4 regions of the Bacillus sp. ISL-77 genome follow, and region 4 is predicted to be linked to each of the others. Evidence: riboswitches for the same ligand, from Rfam matches in the RefSeq annotation. Region 4 holds a riboswitch; each other region holds the start of a gene.
What was found. Region 4 has a riboswitch for cobalamin ahead of J7E77_RS21505 (ABC transporter substrate-binding protein). Riboswitches for the same ligand answer to the same signal wherever they lie in the genome.
Positions count from the first base shown of each region.

Region 1: linked by a shared signal. The riboswitch ahead of metE (5-methyltetrahydropteroyltriglutamate--homocysteine S-methyltransferase) and the one ahead of J7E77_RS21505 (ABC transporter substrate-binding protein) in region 4 are both predicted to bind cobalamin.
Region 2: linked by a shared signal. The riboswitch ahead of J7E77_RS12705 (ribonucleoside-diphosphate reductase subunit alpha) and the one ahead of J7E77_RS21505 (ABC transporter substrate-binding protein) in region 4 are both predicted to bind cobalamin.
Region 3: linked by a shared signal. The riboswitch ahead of J7E77_RS00970 ((2Fe-2S) ferredoxin domain-containing protein) and the one ahead of J7E77_RS21505 (ABC transporter substrate-binding protein) in region 4 are both predicted to bind cobalamin.

Region 1 is NZ_JAGGQY010000027.1:120,007-124,930, forward strand. It holds gene J7E77_RS11070 (outer membrane protein assembly factor BamB family protein) at 1-1,160, opposite strand, end outside; gene metE (5-methyltetrahydropteroyltriglutamate--homocysteine S-methyltransferase) at 1,301-3,592, opposite strand; cobalamin riboswitch at 3,852-4,032, opposite strand; gene rlmD (23S rRNA (uracil(1939)-C(5))-methyltransferase RlmD) at 4,427-4,924, opposite strand, start outside.
Region 2 is NZ_JAGGQY010000033.1:3,188-8,111, forward strand. It holds gene J7E77_RS12700 (bifunctional metallophosphatase/5'-nucleotidase) at 1-1,719, shown strand, start outside; cobalamin riboswitch at 1,869-2,070, shown strand; gene J7E77_RS12705 (ribonucleoside-diphosphate reductase subunit alpha) at 2,202-4,493, shown strand; gene J7E77_RS12710 (ribonucleotide-diphosphate reductase subunit beta) at 4,527-4,924, shown strand, end outside.
Region 3 is NZ_JAGGQY010000002.1:182,201-187,124, forward strand. It holds gene cobJ (precorrin-3B C(17)-methyltransferase) at 1-1,270, opposite strand, end outside; gene J7E77_RS00970 ((2Fe-2S) ferredoxin domain-containing protein) at 1,324-1,707, opposite strand; cobalamin riboswitch at 1,834-2,011, opposite strand; cobalamin riboswitch at 2,189-2,377, opposite strand; gene J7E77_RS00975 (VCBS repeat-containing protein) at 2,669-3,601, opposite strand; gene J7E77_RS31030 (hypothetical protein) at 3,917-4,039, opposite strand; gene J7E77_RS00980 (MATE family efflux transporter) at 4,152-4,924, opposite strand, start outside.
Region 4 is NZ_JAGGQY010000051.1:190,763-195,686, reverse strand. It holds gene ribE (riboflavin synthase) at 1-467, shown strand, start outside; partial or broken gene ribB (3,4-dihydroxy-2-butanone-4-phosphate synthase) at 527-1,150, shown strand; gene ribH (6,7-dimethyl-8-ribityllumazine synthase) at 1,176-1,646, shown strand; cobalamin riboswitch at 1,705-1,896, shown strand; gene J7E77_RS21505 (ABC transporter substrate-binding protein) at 2,090-3,055, shown strand; gene J7E77_RS21500 (FecCD family ABC transporter permease) at 3,021-4,082, shown strand; gene J7E77_RS21495 (heme ABC transporter ATP-binding protein) at 4,086-4,924, shown strand, end outside.

The DNA.
Region 1 (4,924 bases), on a different contig from region 4:
CTGTCTGAGGCTACGACCATACCGCTTGACCCTCTAATGGTCTGTAGTCCCCCGGCAACGAACTGCTCTGCGTACATGGTCTTCCATTTTTGTACTCCAGTATTTTTATCAATCGCCATGATATTGATCTCATCCAGGACAATTAAAGACTCATCCGTTACAGAAAGAGGCTGTGTAAACATACCCGTTGGACTATACTTCCATAATGTTTTTCCACTTGCTGCATCCAATGCCCAAATGTTTCTTGTTGTCGCCGGTTTTGTTTCGAAGTAAAGCTTCTCATCTTTATAGACAGGAGCTCCGTAAATAGGCAAGCTTGAATCAAGATCAAATGTCCAAAGAACAGTTCCTGTGGACGTATCGAATGCATACATTTTGGATGTCATTTGCACTGGATTCCGTATATTTGCATACAGTCTATTTCCGCCAGCAGCAAAAACTCCTTCGATTAGCTCTTGGAATTTAAGGGGATAACTCCATTTCTTTTGACCCGTTGTTATATCTACTGTACCAATCGCATCCAGACCCTCGGTGGTTCTGGTGTAATAAAATAATGTATTTCGGTCAAGTATTAGACGATTCGCAAAGCTATCAACGGTCCAAAGTGTCAGTGGAGAGGTTCCGTTATCCTGAATGGCATAAATATTAGTCATGGTTGAAGCGTATACCACTCCGTCTCTTGCTATCAAATCAAGAAATCCATTCTCGTCTTCTGTTGAAAAATTCCATCTCTCTTTATAGGTGTCCAAGTCGGTTGCAGAGAGTATTTTTTTCGAAATTCGTTCAGCAGAGTACAGCTGATTCTGATTTACACTAAACAGTTTAGATGCATTATTAAATGGATCTTTCTTTAATGATAATAACGTCAAATCTACTGGCATTGTAGCAGTTGAATAATTGGTATTTCCCTGGTCAGCTAAGTGCATTTCCCAGTTTTGATCATTAGCCCTTAAGCCACGATTCGTTACCAGCGCCGTTAATTCTGTTATCCTCTGCCTTAATTGTTGGTTTTCAACCTTTAATAGATGATAATCACTTGTGACTCTAAAAACCTTTTGTTTTTCATCCCAAGTAACCTTTGCTCCTACCCTGCTTAACTCTGATATCGGCACATACGTATTGTAAGGGTTATTTCTATAGTAATGATTGAAATACATCATATTTGAACATCACACCTCCATTTTCGTGCACTAATCATTTTATGCACATATACCTACGTGGTGATGTTCAGTTAATTAAACAAACCAAAGAGCCTTTCCAAAAATGGAAAAGGCCCTTAATTTAATTGTTAAGCTTAGATTTAAACAGTTTGTTGTTGCTGCTGGCGTAGTTTCCGAGCGGCTGACACCATATTTTTTAGCGATGCAATGGTTTCTTCTTCATGACGTGTTTTTAAACCACAATCTGGATTCACCCAGAACTGTTCTTTTGAAATAATTTCTAAACTATCGTTTAAAATCGCATTGATTTCTTCTAGACTTGGTACACGTGGACTATGAATATCATACACTCCTAAACCAATACCAAGTTCATATGGATTTTTTTTAAGAGATTGAATCAACTCCCCATGACTTCTAGACGTTTCGATTGAAATCACATCTGCGTCAAGGGCACGAATCGGCTCAATAAAGTCATTAAACTCGCAATAGCACATATGTGTATGGATTTGTGTTTCATTCTTCACACTAGAAGTTGCTAACTTAAAGGCATTTACCCCCCATGCTAAATAATCAGCCCATTTTTCTTTGCGTAATGGCAATCCTTCACGTAATGCCGGTTCATCCACTTGAATAATGGCAATGCCTGCATCTTCTAAAGCTTGAATCTCTTCTCTTAGTGCTAAGGCTAGTTGGTTGGCTACTTGTTCACGTGAAATATCATCGCGGACAAAAGACCAATTTAAGATTGTGATAGGACCTGTTAACATCCCTTTCACATACTTAGACGTTAATTGCTGTGCCGCTTCTACTTCCTTCACGGTCATTGGGGCTGTCCACTCGACGTCACCATAAATAATTGGTGGTTTGACACAACGTGAACCATAGGATACAACCCATGCTTTTTCTGTAAAGGCAAAACCTTCTAGCTTTTCTCCAAAGTACTCAACCATATCCGTCCGCTCAAATTCACCATGCACTAAAACATCCAGTCCTATTTCTTCTTGAATTTGAATCCAACGGGCTGTTTCACTTTTTAGAAACGCTGCATACTCAGCGTCTGTAATTTCCTTTTTACGCCATGCTGTACGTGTCCGTTTTACTTGATCTGACTGAGGGAAGCTGCCAATGGTTGTGGTTGGGTAATCCGGTAAATGTAATGCCTCTTTCTGCAAAGGCTGGCGTTCGTTAAACGTCAATGGACGGGTAAAATGCTCTGGCTTTACTTGTGATACCAGCTCTTTCACACGTGCATTTTTCCTCGCCTTATGCTGCTCTAATGCTTCAGTCGCTATCATACTTTGTGATACGCTCTTATTTCCAGTCCAGTTCTCGTCACGAAAATAGGATGTGATATGTGCTAACTCAACAATTTTCTCATCGGCAAATGACAAAGCATTTGTTAATGTCGCATCTAGACGCGTTTCAGCCTTCGTCGTCACAGGTACATGCTGTAAACTACATGAAGACTGAATCCAAGCTTCTTTTACCCCGCTTAATGATAAAATAGCTTTTGTATTCATTGCTTTTTCAGCCAAATTCGCCCGCCAAATATCACGTCCATTTACGATACCAATTCCTAATACTTTGTCTTGTGGGAACCCGTGTTTTCGAAGTGAAGCCATATTCTCTTCGGCACCATGTATGAAATCAAGACCAATCCCTGCAACAGGTAATTGAGACAGCTCTTCATACGCTGATAGTCCTTCAAAATAGGTTTGCAACATGATTTGTGCAGCCGGTACTTCTTCTGCTAACTGTTTGTAAATTTCTTGCACTAGTTTTACATCATCTGCTGTTAGGGAAAGGGTTAGTGCTGGTTCTTCCACTTGAATCCACTGTGCCCCAGCCTCTACAAGTTGCTGGAATACTTGAGCATATAACGGTAAGAGTTTTAAAATAAACAATGCTTTGGTTTTGGCATCGTATCCTTTCGTTAATTTAACAAAAGTAAAAGGACCGATTATTGTAGGCTTTGTAATAAGACCTAATTCCTCTTTGGCCTCTTCAAAATAATCTAAAATGTAGTTTTTGGTTAATTGTAATGACTTGCCTTCATACTCAGGTACAATGTAGTGATAGTTTGTGTTAAACCACTTTGTCATCTCACAAGCCACAACATGGCTTGCCCCACGGGCCATTTCATAATAAATGGTTAGATCGACTTCACTACCTGTCCACTTATAACGATTTGGGATCAATCCGAACATTGCCGCATGGTCAAGCATACGGTCATAAATGGTAAAATCCCCAACTGTTAGTAACTCTAAGCCTAATGATTGCTGGCGCTTCAAATTATTCAAGCGATTCGTTTTCATCTCGAAAATAAATTGCTCCTCTGATATCGCACCCTTCCAAAAAGATTCTACACAACGTTTCCACTCCCGATTATCACCAATGTACGGGTAACCAATAGCAGTACTTACTAAATTCATTTTACATTCCTCCTGTTTTAAATTTACATATTCCCAAATAGAACAAAAGGCGCTGGAGCTGGATTCAGAGAACTAGTTCACGTTATCCAAAATAAATGATTTGATAATCTCCTATACAACAAAAAAGCCATCTCCACAAAATGGAAATGGCTTTACAATCAAGTTAAAGGTATGCTTATAAAAATATGCATAAACATCGCTGCTCATAACTCGTTTGTCGTACAAATGACTGTCACCACCTATTTCCACGTAGGTATCTGGTGTGTACTAGAATTTGGCAGGTCTCCTGGCTTATCATCATTGCTCCTCACACCTTCCCATCATTTGACAGTGGTATTTGTGATTCACTCCGATTTACAGTTGCGGGACAGCGACGGAATTACACCGTTCTTCCCTTTTAAGCCAAGCCTTAGCTTGGCACCAATTCTTACACGATATGTAATTTTCACTAACTATAGCATATTAATAATATGAAGTACATAATTTTCTGAAAAGTATTCAGCATGATTATATGGTCATATCAAGATGTTGCTGGGTTATACATCCTTTTATTTCTTTTGGTCACTTTGTTTGCTGGGTACTTACCACAAAAAAGCATCAGGGTTTCGAAAAAAGTCCCACCGAATCATGGCAATGATCTTTACGGTTATATTTCTAGTCCATATGCTTATTCCTGTTTGATATTTAAAATCCACATTAATGTATAAAAAATCTGTCAATCCCCGAAGTTTGTATAATTTTGTTAATTATATAAAAGGGCTAGATGCCATTGGCTGGTTTCTCCCAGACAGCATCTAACCCACTATTCATCTTAGTCCCTTTATCCAGTGTGATTTAAAGGTTTTTTAATACAATCTTCGCGACCGCTTCCACATGCGTGGTCATCGGAAACATATCGACCGGCTGCACTTCCACCGTTTTGTATCCTCCGTCCTCCAATATCCGTAAATCTCTTGCTAGGGTGGCTGGATTACACGATACATAAACGACCTTTTTCGGTTTCATCTCAATAATGGTCTGCAGCAAGGCCTCGTCACAGCCTTTGCGCGGCGGGTCAACAACCAAAACATCGGCGACATTACCTTCCTTATACCACTTTGGTATAACAACCTCCGCTTCCCCTGCAGCAAACTCTGTATTCGTCATCTCATTTAACGCTGCATTCCGCTTAGCATCCTCTATTGCCTCTGGAACAACTTCTACGCCGAATACTTTCCTTGCTTTTTGTGCTAAAAATAGAGAAATCGTTCCGATTCCACAGTAAGCATCAATGACGCTTTCTTCACCGCTAAGGTCCGCATATTCAAGCGCCTTATCATATAACACCTTTGT
Region 2 (4,924 bases), on a different contig from region 4:
CTAGCACTGGTGGCGATAACGGGATATCAAAGTGCTTCAGCTCGTGCCCTAAGGGATATGGATAATCAATTTCAAACTGTTACTAAGCCTCAAGTTGTAGAGGTTAGCAGACAGAAACCAACTATAGGAAAAGATCAAGGGTTATCTGAAGAATATCATGGACATAAATCCAACCGTCCAGAAACGGTCAATCCCAAAAAGGGAAAGCCACCGGCCGCAAATAATCGTTTCATTCAGGTCCAACTATTAGGGATTAATGACTTGCATGGCCAATTAAATGTGACTCGGAAAGTTAACGGGAAACCGGCCGGTCGGGTCGATTATTTAGCAGCCTATTTAAAACAGCGTGAAGCAGAAAATAAAAATACGCTATTGGTTGAAGATGGAGACATGGTTGGGGCCAGCCCTCCAATTTCGGCCCTTTTACAGGATGAACCAACAATCGAGATCTTGAACAAACTGGGTTTTGACATCGGTACTGTTGGTAATCATGAATTTGATGAAGGTTTAACGGAACTGATGCGCCTCATAAAAGGGGGAACACATCCGAAAACTGGCAATTTTGCAGGTTCAAACTTCCCATGGATTGTTGCCAATGTAGTCAATGAGAAAACAGGAAAAACGATTCTGCCTCCTTATCAAGTGATCAAAGTAAATGGGATGCCCATTGGTTTTATCGGTGTGGTAACTACTGAGACTCCAACGCTTGTTGTCCCTAGCGGCGTGGCAGGATTAAAATTCACGGATGAAGTAGAAGCAATTAATCAGAATGTAGCGGAGTTGAAAAAACAAGGGGTAAAGTCGATTGTCGTTTTAGCCCATAACCCAGGCACTTCAGGTACAAACGGAGAAAATCCAGCAGGGCAGCTTGTCGATATCGCAAACCGGGTCGACGATGAAGTGGATATCATCTTCGGCGGCCATAACCATGCCTATATGAACGCAACGATTGACAATAAACTAGTTGTTCAATCCTATTCCTATGGAACTGCTTTCTCTGATGTTGATCTTGAGATAGATCCTAAAACAAAGGATATTGTCTCAAAAAGAGCTGAGATTGTAACTACCTTTCAAGAAGGAATCGAGCCCGATCCCGAAATTAAGAAAATGATAGAAGGATATGAAGCAAAAATAGAACCGATAGTTAATCAAGTTGTTGGCTCTTCATCTGAAAGTCTGACGGCCAAGCAAAATGAAAATGGTGAGTCAGTGCTTGGCGATTTCATTGCGGATGCACAAAGGAAAGCGTTGAATACCGAATTAGCCTTTATGAATCCTGGCGGCATTCGAGCCGATATTGATCCTGGCGATATCACCTGGGGAGAAATTTACACGGTACAGCCCTTTAATAATGACCTTGTCAAAATGTCGATGACGGGACAGCAAATCCGAGAATTGCTCAACCAGCAGTGGGGGGCAACAAAAACGAACATGCTGCAGATTTCTGGCTTAAGCTATACTTGGGATCCAAATAAACCAGCAGGGCAAAGGGTAGTGAGCACCAAGCTTCCAGATGGCACGGAAATGGATCCTAATAAACCCTATTCTGTGACAGCGAATATTTTTCTTTCTGGAGGCGGAGATGGATTTACTGTATTTACTCAAGCTAAAAACAAAGAAGTCGGACCCGTTGACCTTGATGCATTAGTTAACTTCAGTAAAGCCCAGCCAAAACCGTTCACTTATGGCATTCAAAATAGAATACAAAGGGTTCAGTGACATCCTTGGTGTTTTAAAAAAAGGTGTCAGGCCAGATAGGTTTCATTTTTATTTAATAATAGACTTGAATTATTTTGGTGACTATACTATTATTTAAATTAATCGATTCACTATATATTGTTTCAATAAATAATAATCAAACTATATATTGTGTTAACCTTAAGAGACGATGCCATTGTGGCTTAATAGGGAATCTGGTGTAAATCCAGAACTGCCCCCGCAACTGTAAATGCTGACGAAATGAGCAAACCACTGTATAAGAAATGTCTAATCTATTAGGTACTTATATGGGAAGGGTTCAAAGTAGGAAGAAGCATGAGTCAGGAGACCTGTCTTTCTTAAGATGTTTCAACTTCTTCGGGGATTGAGAAGATGAACGGTGGCGACAGGAGGCATTGGATTTTTTTATTCCTTTTGTAGTGTATCGTTTCATCCGCTCAATTACCGTTGAGCGGATTTTTTTTATTATAGGGGGAAATGTAATGATAACTAAGGAGATTCAAGCAGAACTTAATTACGTATTAGAATCTATTAATCAAGTTTCAGAAAAATATCAGATAGATACTACGGAGCTTAAAGAGCAAATTAGTAAACTGGATGAAACAGAGGGGGAAGCTAATCACCAAGCCTTATTATATGCTGTGAATCAAATTGCAATAGACCAACCAAATTGGACATTTGTCGCTGCCCGTTTATATCTGAATGAATTATATAGAAAGTCAGCAAAAAATCGAGGCTATAATCGTTCTTTAAAATATGGAGATTTTTATAGATTAATAAAAGAATTGACTGATACCGGGATATATTCTCATAATTTACTTAGCTTATATAGCAAAGATGAAATCGAGCAACTAGCAAAAGAGATAAATCCAGATAAAGATTTATTATTTAATTACATAGGGTTATTTTTACTGGCGGATCGCTATCTGGCTCAAGATCATAATAGAAATGTATATGAACTCCCGCAGGAGAGGTTCATGATTATTGCCATGACGATTATGAAGGATGAAAAGAAGTCCATCCGCTTCCAACTTGTAAAGGAAGCGTATTGGGCACTTAGTAATTTATATATGACGGTTGCTACCCCCACTTTAGCGAATGCAGGCAAAAGCTTTGGTCAGCTTTCCTCCTGCTTTATTGATACAGTAGATGATTCCCTTGATAGCATCTATTTAAATAATTGGGATATTGCTCGACTAAGCAAGGATGGCGGTGGTATAGGGATTTATTATGGTAAAGTTCGTGCCCTTGGTTCCGATATTAAGAAATTCAAAGGAAACTCTTCCGGAATTGTGCCATGGATTAAATTGTTAAATAATACAGCTGTCAGTGTTGATCAGTTAGGTCAACGGCAAGGTGCCATTGCGGTTTACCTAGATTTATTTCATAAAGATATCATGAACGGTTTTCTCGATTTGAAAACCAATAATGGGGATGAACGCCGTAAGGCCCATGACATTTTCACGGGTGTCACGATACCAGACCTATTTATGAAAAAATTAGAAGAGAAAGATGAGGATGGAAGAAGTATTGGGCAGTGGCATACATTTTGTCCCCATCAAGTAAAACAATTTATGGGCTGGAAGGATGAAAAAGGGAACCTTCTCGGACTTGAGGATTTTTATGATGAAACGGATGTTAAATTCTTTACCGAGAAATATGAAGAGGCCGCAGGTAACCCGCTTCTTCCTCGTAAAACCTACCGTGCCATGGATATTATGACACGAATCATGGTTGCTCAATTAGAAACAGGAACACCATACATGTTCTATCGTGATGAAGTAAACAGGCAAAATCCGAATAAGCATGTATTGGGTAAGGGCCGAACTTCTATTTACTGCAGTAATTTATGTACAGAAATTGCTCAAAATATGTCCGCAACGACGATTGTAAACGAATACCAGAATGAAGAGGGCAATATCGTGATAATTCGGAAGCCTGGTGATTTCGTTGTTTGTAATTTATCGTCTATTAATCTGGCAAAAGCAGTCCCTGCAGATGTTTTAGAGCGTTTAATTAGGATCCAAGTAAGAATGCTCGATAACGTGATTGATTTAAATACAATCTCTGTTGGACAGGCTCAACTTACAAATAAAAAGTACAGAGCCGTGGGTCTTGGTACATTTGGATGGCACCACCTACTAGCTCTTAAAGGGATTTACTGGGAGTCTGAAGCAGCGGTAAATTATGCAGATCATCTGTATGAGGACATTGCATTTTATACGATCCGTTCATCAATGGAACTAGCAAAGGAGAAAGGGTCTTATAGTCTATTTAACGATTCAGAATGGCATACAGGAAGTTATTTTGAACGGAAAAATTATCAATCGAAAAGATGGACTGAACTAAAAAGGGATGTCGTTAATAATGGCATTCGGAACGGATGGTTAATGGCTATCGCTCCAAACTCATCCACAGCGAAAATTGGAGGTTCCACTGACGGAATCGATCCTATCTATTCTGTTGAATATGCAGAGGAAAAGAAAAATTTTAAATTTAAAGTTACTGCACCGGATTTAAACCATATCACATATGACTATTATCGTCGCTCGCGACATGAATTAGATCAAGTGTGGAGTATTAAACAGAATGCGGCACGTGGACGCCATATTGATCAGGGCATTAGCTTTAATTTATATGTTAGGCACGATATAAAAGCAAAGGACTTGCTCAACCTGCATATGGAAGCTTGGAAGCAAGGACTAAAGACAACGTACTATGTTAGAAGCACATCTCAAACAGAAATTGACGAATGTGATGCTTGCCATAGCTAACATCTTTTAGAATAGATTGGAGAAGATTATTTTATGGATATTCATTTACCGCTATCAAGAATAAAACTGTTAAACCCCGAGTTTCCCAATAAATCAACCGGTATTATTAATGGAAAATCATCAGGCTTGCTCAACTGGAATGATATTGCCTATCCACAGATATACGATTTATATCAGACATTATTGTCAAACTTTTGGAAAGCTCAAGAGATTAATATGCAAGATGATATAAAACAGTGGGACTTTCTCAGTTCAACGGAGAAAGATGTCTTTTTACGAATAAATACACAACTTGCTTCTTTAGACAGCCTGCAAACACCAACAATGTGTCAAGTAATGGATTATGTGACAGATTCTAGCTTTAAAGCAATATTTGCTGTCATCGCCCAGCAGGAAGCGGTCCATAATGAATCCTATTCCTATATATTAAG
Region 3 (4,924 bases), on a different contig from region 4:
GTCTTTCCTGCAGCTCATCGGCATAAGGGATGGAATCCTTCTTTTCTCCGTCACAAAAATCACAGGCTTTTACGGTTAATACGTCACCAACAGGAGCAATCAAAAAGTTGGCCGCCGCTAGTTTTTCAACAATCTCATCAGGCTTAGAGGTTAAAATTTGCAACTTCATAAAATGGTCTTGTGTGTATTCCATGACACCTTCTTCTCCGACAATTTCGGAAAGAATGACCATCTGAGTCGCGGTAAATTTTTTATTGGCGACACCAGGGCTGACCGCTACCTCAAAAATAGATTGAAAGTCTTGCTTCACCATTAAACCTTGGGATAGGCCATCGTTCTCACCAAGGATCATTTGCAAGGCTTCCTCAGCCAGCTCTCTTGGCGACTCTTTCACTGAGGTTGGGGTGACTAGTTTTTTGTGCACCGGTGTTACTTCTTCTGTTTGCTCCAGTGCCCATGGTTCGGCTTCCTTTTGCAAACGTTGATGCGGTTTCAACGGCTGTATTGCCTGATTTAATGTATACTTCCGCTGATAACCGCGCGGAGTGATGATCAAGCCGTCGTAGTAAAATGTTGAAGAGTTGCCAATTAAAACGGTGGTTAACATTCCAATTTCATGATCTAGCATCTCTTGTAAATTGGTTAAGACGATCTTTTGACTATCACGGTAAGCACTCTTTACCAATCCTACAGGGGTTTCTGGCGAGCGATATTTTAGTAGAATTTTTTGTGCTTCCATGATCTGTCGTGTTCTTCTCCCGCTTTTTGGATTATATAAGGCAATCACAAAATCAGCTTGAGCGGCCGCTTCGATTCGTTTCTCGATCAAGCTCCAAGGTGTCAAATGGTCACTTAAGCTGATCGTACAGGCATCATGCATGACCGGCGCGCCTAATAAAGAAGCACAGGAGTTGATGGCAGAAATGCCAGGGACCACCTCCACTTCTACCCCTGAGTCTTTTTTCCAGCCTTTTTCGATTAGCACTTCGTAAACCAGTCCTGCCATTCCATATACACCGGCATCACCGCTTGAAATGACGGCTACCGTGTAACCGAGTTCGGCCTGTTTCACTGCCTCCTGGGCCCGGCTCACTTCTTCTGTCATTCCTGTGCTGATGATTTGCTTTCCAGCTATTAATCCCTTGATTAAATCAACGTAGGTTTTGTAGCCGATGATGATATCACTTTCTTCGATGGCTTCTTTTGCCCGTCCGGTGATATGTTTTTCATCACCGGGGCCAAAACCAATAATTAATAATTTGCCTTTCACACTATTACGCCACCTTCCAAAATTTCAAACTAGAATCCAGATACTATCCGCTGTTAAATCTTTTCTTTAACAGCTTTTTGTACTCCTTCGATGCATTCCGACCCTTCTGGCTGTATGAATCCTTCTTCGGAATATTCATAGATCGCATGCTCCTGAAGGCAATGACCTTCCGCCAGATGACGCCTTACAATCGTAGCTCCCACTTCTGGCGTCACGTTTTTATACCAGGTCCCGTCTGGATAAACGATAGCAACGGGAGCGTCCTTACATCTCCCATTGCATCTCGTTCTTGTTGTATGTACGAGTGAATCTAAGTTTAAATTGGTGATTTCATTCCGAATCGCTTGTGTCGCTTCCTCCCCACCCTTTCTCATACAGCTGCTGCCGTTGCAAATGAAAACATGGTGTTTCGTCCCTTGTAAATTCCAAGTAGTCATGTCACACTCTCCTTTTCGTTTTTTACGTAAAAAAAGCACCCCTATGACATAGGGGTGCAGAATATATACACACAAAAAAATAGCGGTGTATGTTCAGCACTTCTCCCTATGTTCCCGTAGGTTGATGGAAGTTATTAGGTAAAGGCAGGTCTCCTGACTTAGGTTCATCATTCCATTGCGTCTTCCCGAATTCCTTCAGTGACATCTGCAATGAACTCCCCATACAGTGGCGGGTACCGTGACGGATTTAAACCGTACTTCCCTATTAAGCACATATTCGTGCACCTATCCTAATCTATTCAATTGTTAAAAAGGCTTGTTCCTTCTAAAGCTAAACTATGAGAATTAAAAATGATTTAGAATCATCAAAACGAAAAAATCCGTTCAACATTAGTTGAACGGATAAAACGTCAGCACAAAGAAAGTTAATAAATAATCCTTTTTGTCCAAACGTTCCATCTTCTCAACCCCCGAAGAAATCGAAACTTAAAAAGCTAAGACAGGTCTCCTGACTTGTGTTTCTTCCTACTTTAGACCCTTCCCGAATCGTCAATAAATAAACGGTCCAGTGGTTTGTCTATTTCGTCCACACTTACAGTTGCGGGGACAGTTCTGGCCTTTCACCAGATTCCCTATTAAGCCCTAAGGCATCTTAACTAATAATTAACAAATTCATATGTAATTTTAAGAGATAATAATTATACTAGTCTAACAAATAGAATATTTCAAGTGCTTTTTTAATTCCCTTATATTATTTTAGGGGATCGGCATAGCTATCGGATTTGAAAGGCTCGATAAAACGATGGTTTAAAATTAAAAATTTTTATTCCTTTCTGATTACAAAAGGGTTCCCTATTTTTAAGGACACCCTAGCTAATTTTTGATTAACAATTATTCCATTAGGCCTCTTATGTTAGGTGAAAAAATATTTGTTCATTTCTTTTATTAAAAGGTCCAATTGTTACATCTCCCCACCAAAGGTGGCCACTGTCTGTCTGTCATGTCCAAACTCCTGACCATTCCATTTCAATACAGTTTGTACATATCCCAGACTGTCCGCATTATACCTGCCAGCTATCCTTTGATACGCTTCGAGTTCATATCTATTATCCCTGTTAAAATCAATCGGGTATAAACCAGACAAAGGATTCACCCACCCATTAATAGGAGCCCTTAATATTCCTTGGGGGTTATAGATTTCCGATAAATATTCCTTCCCCTTATAAATAAGGTCAAGAATATACTTTTCTCTGAGACGATAACTGATTACCTTTGCTTTGTATTGATTTTCATATGTCACATCGTACTTATAGGAATCATTGAATGCATCTGAATCAAATATTTGTCTAATTTGACCGTTCATATAAGAAAAGATATACGCATAAACCGTGCCGGCGCTTCCTCCGGTATCAATAACCACTAAAATATCTTCCCCCTTGTTTCCTGTCAAATCACCTAGAAAAAGTGTGGGGTTGTATCCTGAGTTATTTTTAAAATGGATGTGATCATAGTGATGTGTTCTCCCATTTTGGACAACCAATGTGATATCTTTCCAAAATGGACTATCAGGAGTTTTATATGCCGTAAGATAAACATTATCCTTTATCCCGTCTCCGTCAATATCACCCCTCTTTACTGTTACGATGGCTGGACTATTAGTATCTATCTGTCTTGAATCAGCTGATTGCAGTCCGGCCCGTATTTCAAAAAGTTTGTGCTTTGAAGGATAAGGATTGGGAAAGGACAAAGCCAGATCAATTGTTTGCAGTGCTTCATTTGTTAATCCAGCTCTTGACTGCGTTTTAGCCAAACAGTACCAATAATAGGGATGATTCGTCTCACGTATTTTTGTGTAATAATGATGGAGCTCTTTATTGAAGTCATTGGTGTCCATTTACAACCCACCTGTCTTATTATTCTCCATATATACTTATGTACGAATTCACAGGAGCATTCCAAGGTCCGTTTTCCATAGGTTATCGTCTCGTAGGTTCCATCTTTTTTCCATAAAAAAAAGCAGGTACCTGAGCTATTACTAGCCATTACCTGCTTTTTCGTGAAGTTCCACTAGATATCAGTTTTATCACCCAACAAGTCTAATGGAGAATTGTCTCCAACGTTCTCTAGCAGCGGAGTTTCTACCGCTACACCTAAATTTTTTAGTAGTTTAGCAATGGTTTTCATACCACTAAGGGGATTAATTTTGGTTTCATAAGAATCTTGAATGCCATGTTTCTAAATGGGTAGCCCCAACGACATGGAAGACATTCGGACGATCAATCAGGAATTTTAAGGCGACAAAGTCTTTATCCATTGTTAATTCATAGAGCATTCGTTTGAGCCCCTTGATCCTTCCTCTATAGATATTTCATTTGTATGCCTGGCTATTTTTTATTCCTCCTTGTTACATGACAAATGATTCAATTCAAAAGTAGCTGTAATTTTCAGATTCCTTTGTTTATAGATAATAATCTTTTATTTAATCTAGGAGTATACATGATCAAGAATCCAGAACGCCCAAAAGTGTATAGAATGAAAGCCAGCCATAGGCCATGATTATGCCAGATAGGTGTTGCCGTAATTTGTATAAGGATATAGGCGATCATTGCGTAAATCATAGAGTTTCGAACGGGAGCAATTTCAGTTGCACCTGTGAAGGCACCATAAATGACAAGGCCAAAACACGCGGCAAACGGGTATAGAATAAGCCATGTTCCATATGTAGTTGAAAGTTCGATTACACTTGGTAGATTGGTAAAAAGCGCAATAATTTGTTTTTGAAATAATCCATATATACAAGCTATCACAAAAGCCGTAATCACCGACCATTGTTTTGATAAAGTAAGTGTTTTTTTATATAAATCCTTGTCGTTTGCTCCTACCGCTTTGCCGACAAGAATACTCGTAGCGTTAGCAAACCCCTCAAAGAAATAAGCCATAATGTAATGAATTTGAAATAGAACAGCATTGGCCGCTAAAAAGTTTGTACCAAACGAAGCACCTTTTGCTGTAAACATATTAAAAACGACTAATAAACAAATCGTTCGAATAAACAAATCCTTATTAACGTTAAACATCTTTTTCATAGACTGTGTATCTATAAGTTCTTGAAAGGATGGTAACCTCCATTCAAACGGTGATGCCTTCATCACAATGAACATCCCTAATATAAAGGCTGTCACTTCAGCAATCAAAGCGGCAGCAGCAACCCCTTTTA
Region 4 (4,924 bases):
AAACGGTCAAAGCTTCAAGTTTAAATATGGTAAAGCGAGGTTCCAAAGTAAATCTTGAGCGGGCGATGGCAGCAGGTGGAAGGTTTGGCGGCCATTTTGTCTCAGGACATATCGATGGAACAGGCATAATTAAAAGTAAACAGTCCTTCGAAAATGCGGTCTACTATGAGATTGAAGCGGAGCAGGAATTATTAAAATATGTCATCTTAAGAGGCTCTATCACGGTAGATGGGACAAGTTTGACTGTTTTTGCGGTAACAGAAAATAGTTTTACACTATCGATCATCCCCCATACATTATCGGAAACGATTTTGGGACTAAAAGGGTCAGGGGATATCGTTAATCTAGAATGCGATATGATTGGTAAATACGTTGGACATTTTATCAAAAACCTTTCAAGTGATACAGCGCAAAAGCGTAAGACAGGGATAACGGCACAATTTTTAGCAGACAATGGCTTTAATTAAATGATGGTTGGAAAAGTCTAGTTTTAATTGGTTTGTAATTTTGAAAGGAGAGATGTGGCGTGTTTAATACGATTGACGAAGCTCTTGCTGATTTAAAAGAAGGAAAGGTTGTTATTGCCTGCGATGATGAGAACAGGGAAAATGAAGGGGACTTTATTTCTCTTGCTGAAAAAGCAACGCCTGAGGTTATAAATCTTATGGCCACTCACGGAAGAGGTCTAATCTGTGTTCCCATTGACGAGGCATTAGCTCAAAAGCTCGACTTACATCCAATGGTTTCCAAGAACACGGATCCAAATCGAACAGCTTTTACCGTAAGCATTGACCATAAATTTTCTACCACTGGCATTTCTGCATTTGAACGTTCAGCAACGGTGTTGAGTATGGTTGACCCGGAATCAAAAGCATCTGATTTTTTAAGACCAGGGCATATGTTTCCGCTAATTGCTAAAAAAGGCGGAGTCTTGAGCAGAACGGGGCATACAGAAGCAGCTGTAGACCTTGCAATTTTATGCGGTGCCAAGCCTGCTGGTGTCATTTGTGAAATCATGAATGACGATGGCACGATGGCACGTGTCCCCCAACTGCGTAAAATTGCTGATAAGCTAAACATTAAAATGATAACGATTAAAGATTTAGTAGAATACCGAAACAACAAGGAAAACTTAGTTAAGCGGGAAGTTTAAAACAAATTTAGGAGGCATACTCATGGGTAATATTTTTGAAGGAAATTTAGTTGGCTCAGGATTAAAAGTTGGAATCGTGGTTGGACGTTTTAATGAATTCATTACAAGTAAATTATTAGGCGGTGCACAGGATGCACTTAAAAGACATGGCGTCAGTGAGACAGACGTAGATATTGCCTGGGTACCAGGTGCATTTGAGATTTCATTAATTGCCCAAAAAATGGCTAATAGCAAAAAATATGATGCAGTTATCACGCTCGGCACAGTCATTCGCGGCTCTACTCCACATTTTGACTTTGTTTGTAATGAAGTGGCAAAAGGGGTTTCCGCAATTAATTTAAGTAGTGGCATTCCGGTCATTTTTGGAGTGTTAACCACGGATTCTATTGAACAAGCGATTGAGCGTGCCGGAACAAAAGCAGGTAATAAAGGTTGGGACGCAGCATCGGCAGCTATTGAAATGGCAAATTTATGCAGAACGATTGAACTATAAAATTATTGCAAAAAACATATACAAATCATTCCACCTTTTCTATAATGAATTTAACAAAAAATATTTTTAAAAATTAGGTGCTAAATCTTTACGAAAGATTTTCAGCTTAAAAGGGAAGTTTGGTATAAGCCAACGCGGTCCCGCCACTGTAAATGAGAGCAACCTATATGGTGCCACTGTCGAATTCGATGGGAAGGCATAGGAAGCGATGATCATGAGCCAGGAAACCTGCCTAATTCTTGTGCGCCAATAAACCTACGAGGATAGGAAGGTGTTGAAGGCTAGACTCCTTTTACTTTTCACTAGTAATTGAATCTAATCATACCAACATCTCCATTAACAGTGTGGAGATGTTTTTTTGTTGTTATCCAAGCAATTGTGTTTAGCACAAGAGGAATTATTTTTTGTTACATAAGGTAATTACACAGAAAGCAGGGAGAAAAATGAAAAAATTGTATTCATTGCTGTTAGTAGTATTATTGACAGTAGGAGTTTTAGCAGGATGTGCTGAAAAGAAAGACGAAGTTAACGAAGAAAATAAAACTAGTGTAGAAAAGAAAACAGCGGAAATAACCTATCCAGTTACACTTACTGATGCTGCCAAAACTAAAGTTATCATCGAAAAGAAACCTGAAAAGATCGTTTCACTAATTCCAAGTAATACAGAAATTGCATTTGCATTAGGACTTGACAAAGAAGTGGTGGGAGTGTCTGATTTCGATAATTATCCGGAAGCAGCGACGAAAAAAGAAAAAATCGGCGGACAGGAAATAAACTTAGAAAAAATCATTTCCTTAAAACCAGATTTAGTGCTAGCACATGCATCGTCCGCTCATAATTCTGAAGCAGGGCTTCAGCAGCTTAAAGATGCTGGAATTACCGTTTTGGTTGTTAATGATGCGCAAAATTTTGACCAAGTTTATGATTCCATTGATATGATTGGGAAAGCTACCGGTGAAACAGCGAAAGCCGATGAGATGATTAAAGGGATGAAGGATAAATTGGCCGAAATTAAAGCAAAGGCTGGGGAAATAAAAGAAAAGAAAAAGGTATTAGTTGAAGTTTCACCCGCTCCAGAAATTTATACACCTGGCAAGAATACCTTTATGGATCAAATGCTAAATATAATTAATGCGGAAAACATCGCAAATGATCAAGAAGGCTGGATTAAAATTGATCAAGAGGCGATGATTAAACGCAATCCAGATGTAATCCTGACTACCTATGGATACTATGTCAAAAATCCGGCGGAACAAGTTTTAACTAGAAAGGGCTGGGAAACGGTCAACGCTGTAAAAAATAAGCATGTAGTCGATGTGGATTCTGATCGCGTGACTCGCTCAGGCCCTCGGATCGTTGAAGGAGTAGAAGATCTTGCAAAGGCTGTCTATCCTGAGATTTTTAAATAATAAATATTTAGCCTATATAATAGCTGGAATGTTCCTTGTTCTAGCTTTTTTATTAGGGATTTCAATTGGAACAGTTTCGGTTCCAATCTTAACAATTATTAAGATTATCAGTGCTAAATTATTTGGGGTTATTTCATTGGAGACAATTGACCCTATGTATTCAAGTATTGTCCTTAACATTCGCTTACCTAGAGTGATTTTATCTGGTCTTGTCGGGGCTTCTCTTGCTATTGCAGGGGCAGTCTTCCAAGGTCTGCTAAGAAATCCGTTAGCAGATCCTTATACATTGGGTGTATCCTCCGGGGCGTCAGTTGGAGCGGTGTTGACACTGTTTTTCCATCTATCTATTCCTTTTATTGGTTCCTTCACATTACCATTGCTAAGTATTTTATTTTCCTTTTTAACCATCTTTTTAGTCCTTACTTTCGCCAGTAAAATAGAGCGTTCGATGAGAGTGGAAACGATTATTTTAACAGGGATAATTTTTAGCTCCTTCTTAGGGGCAATTATTTCGCTGATGATTGCGCTTACTGGAGATGAGTTGAGGCAAATTATTGGCTGGCTATTAGGAAGTGTATCGATGAGAGGCTGGGAGTACATAAAGATCATTTTGCCATTTTTTATCATTGGCTCAGGCCTGCTGATTTTTAATGCAAAGGAACTAAACGCCATGTCGTTTGGTGAAGAGCGGGCACAGCATTTAGGGGTCAATGTTCAAAAAAGAAAGCTAATTATTTTAACAGCTGGCTCTATTTTAACAGGAGCGGCAGTTGCGGTGTCAGGTACCATTGGTTTTGTCGGGCTAGTGATTCCACATTTATCAAGATTATTATGGGGTCCCGATCACCGGCACCTCCTTCCGTTATCAATCATAACAGGAAGCGGTTTTTTAATCTTAGCTGACCTAATTTCAAGAACAATCATATCTCCTACAGAATTACCCATTGGTGTCATCACGGCTTTAATTGGTGCACCGGTATTTGCAATAATCCTGCTCCAAAGAAAAAGAACGGAAAGAAGTGGTTAAAGGATGCTTAGTGTTCAACAGATTTCCGGTGGATACTCGAGTGAAGCGGTTCTGAAAGACATTTCTTTTGATGTGGAAAAGGGAGAATTATTCGGGATATTGGGGCCGAATGGAAGTGGAAAGACAACCCTTTTAAAAATGCTTAGTGGAATTTTACCAATCCAAAAGGGTGAGATTTTTATCAATCGGAAACGGCTGCAGGAATACAAAGCAAAACAGCTGGCCCAAATTATTGCCGTTCTTTCACAACATTCATCACAATCTTTCTCATACACCGTAAAAGAGACCGTCTCGCTTGGCCGTTATGCACATCAAAAGGGGTTGTTTCAAACCTGGAGTAAAGCCGATGAAGAGGTTGTCCAACGAGTAATGAAGCAAATTGGTGTTTCCAGATTCCAAAATAAAAATATTCAGGAATTATCAGGCGGTGAAAAACAAAGAGTATTTCTCGCCCAAGCTTTGGCCCAAGAGCCTGAAATACTATTGTTAGATGAACCCACTAACCATTTGGATTTGTCGTATCAAAAGGAATTGTTAGATTTCTTAAAACAATGGACGTCAGAAAATGGATTAACAGTCATCTCCATTTTTCACGATTTAAACCTTGCCGGGCTTTATTGTGATCGATTGCTCCTTCTCGAAAATGGCAGGATAAATATTGATCATATTCCTAATGAGGTGCTGCGGGAAGATCGAATAAGAGATGTGTATCATACAGACATTCAAAAACATCCCCATCCTAAAGTCGCTGCACCGCAGATGGTTTTACTGCCAAAAGTGAATCACGAAGTTGTCGATTTTGACCTAGATGAGTCGATGCTGAATATTTCAGAAGAATTTAT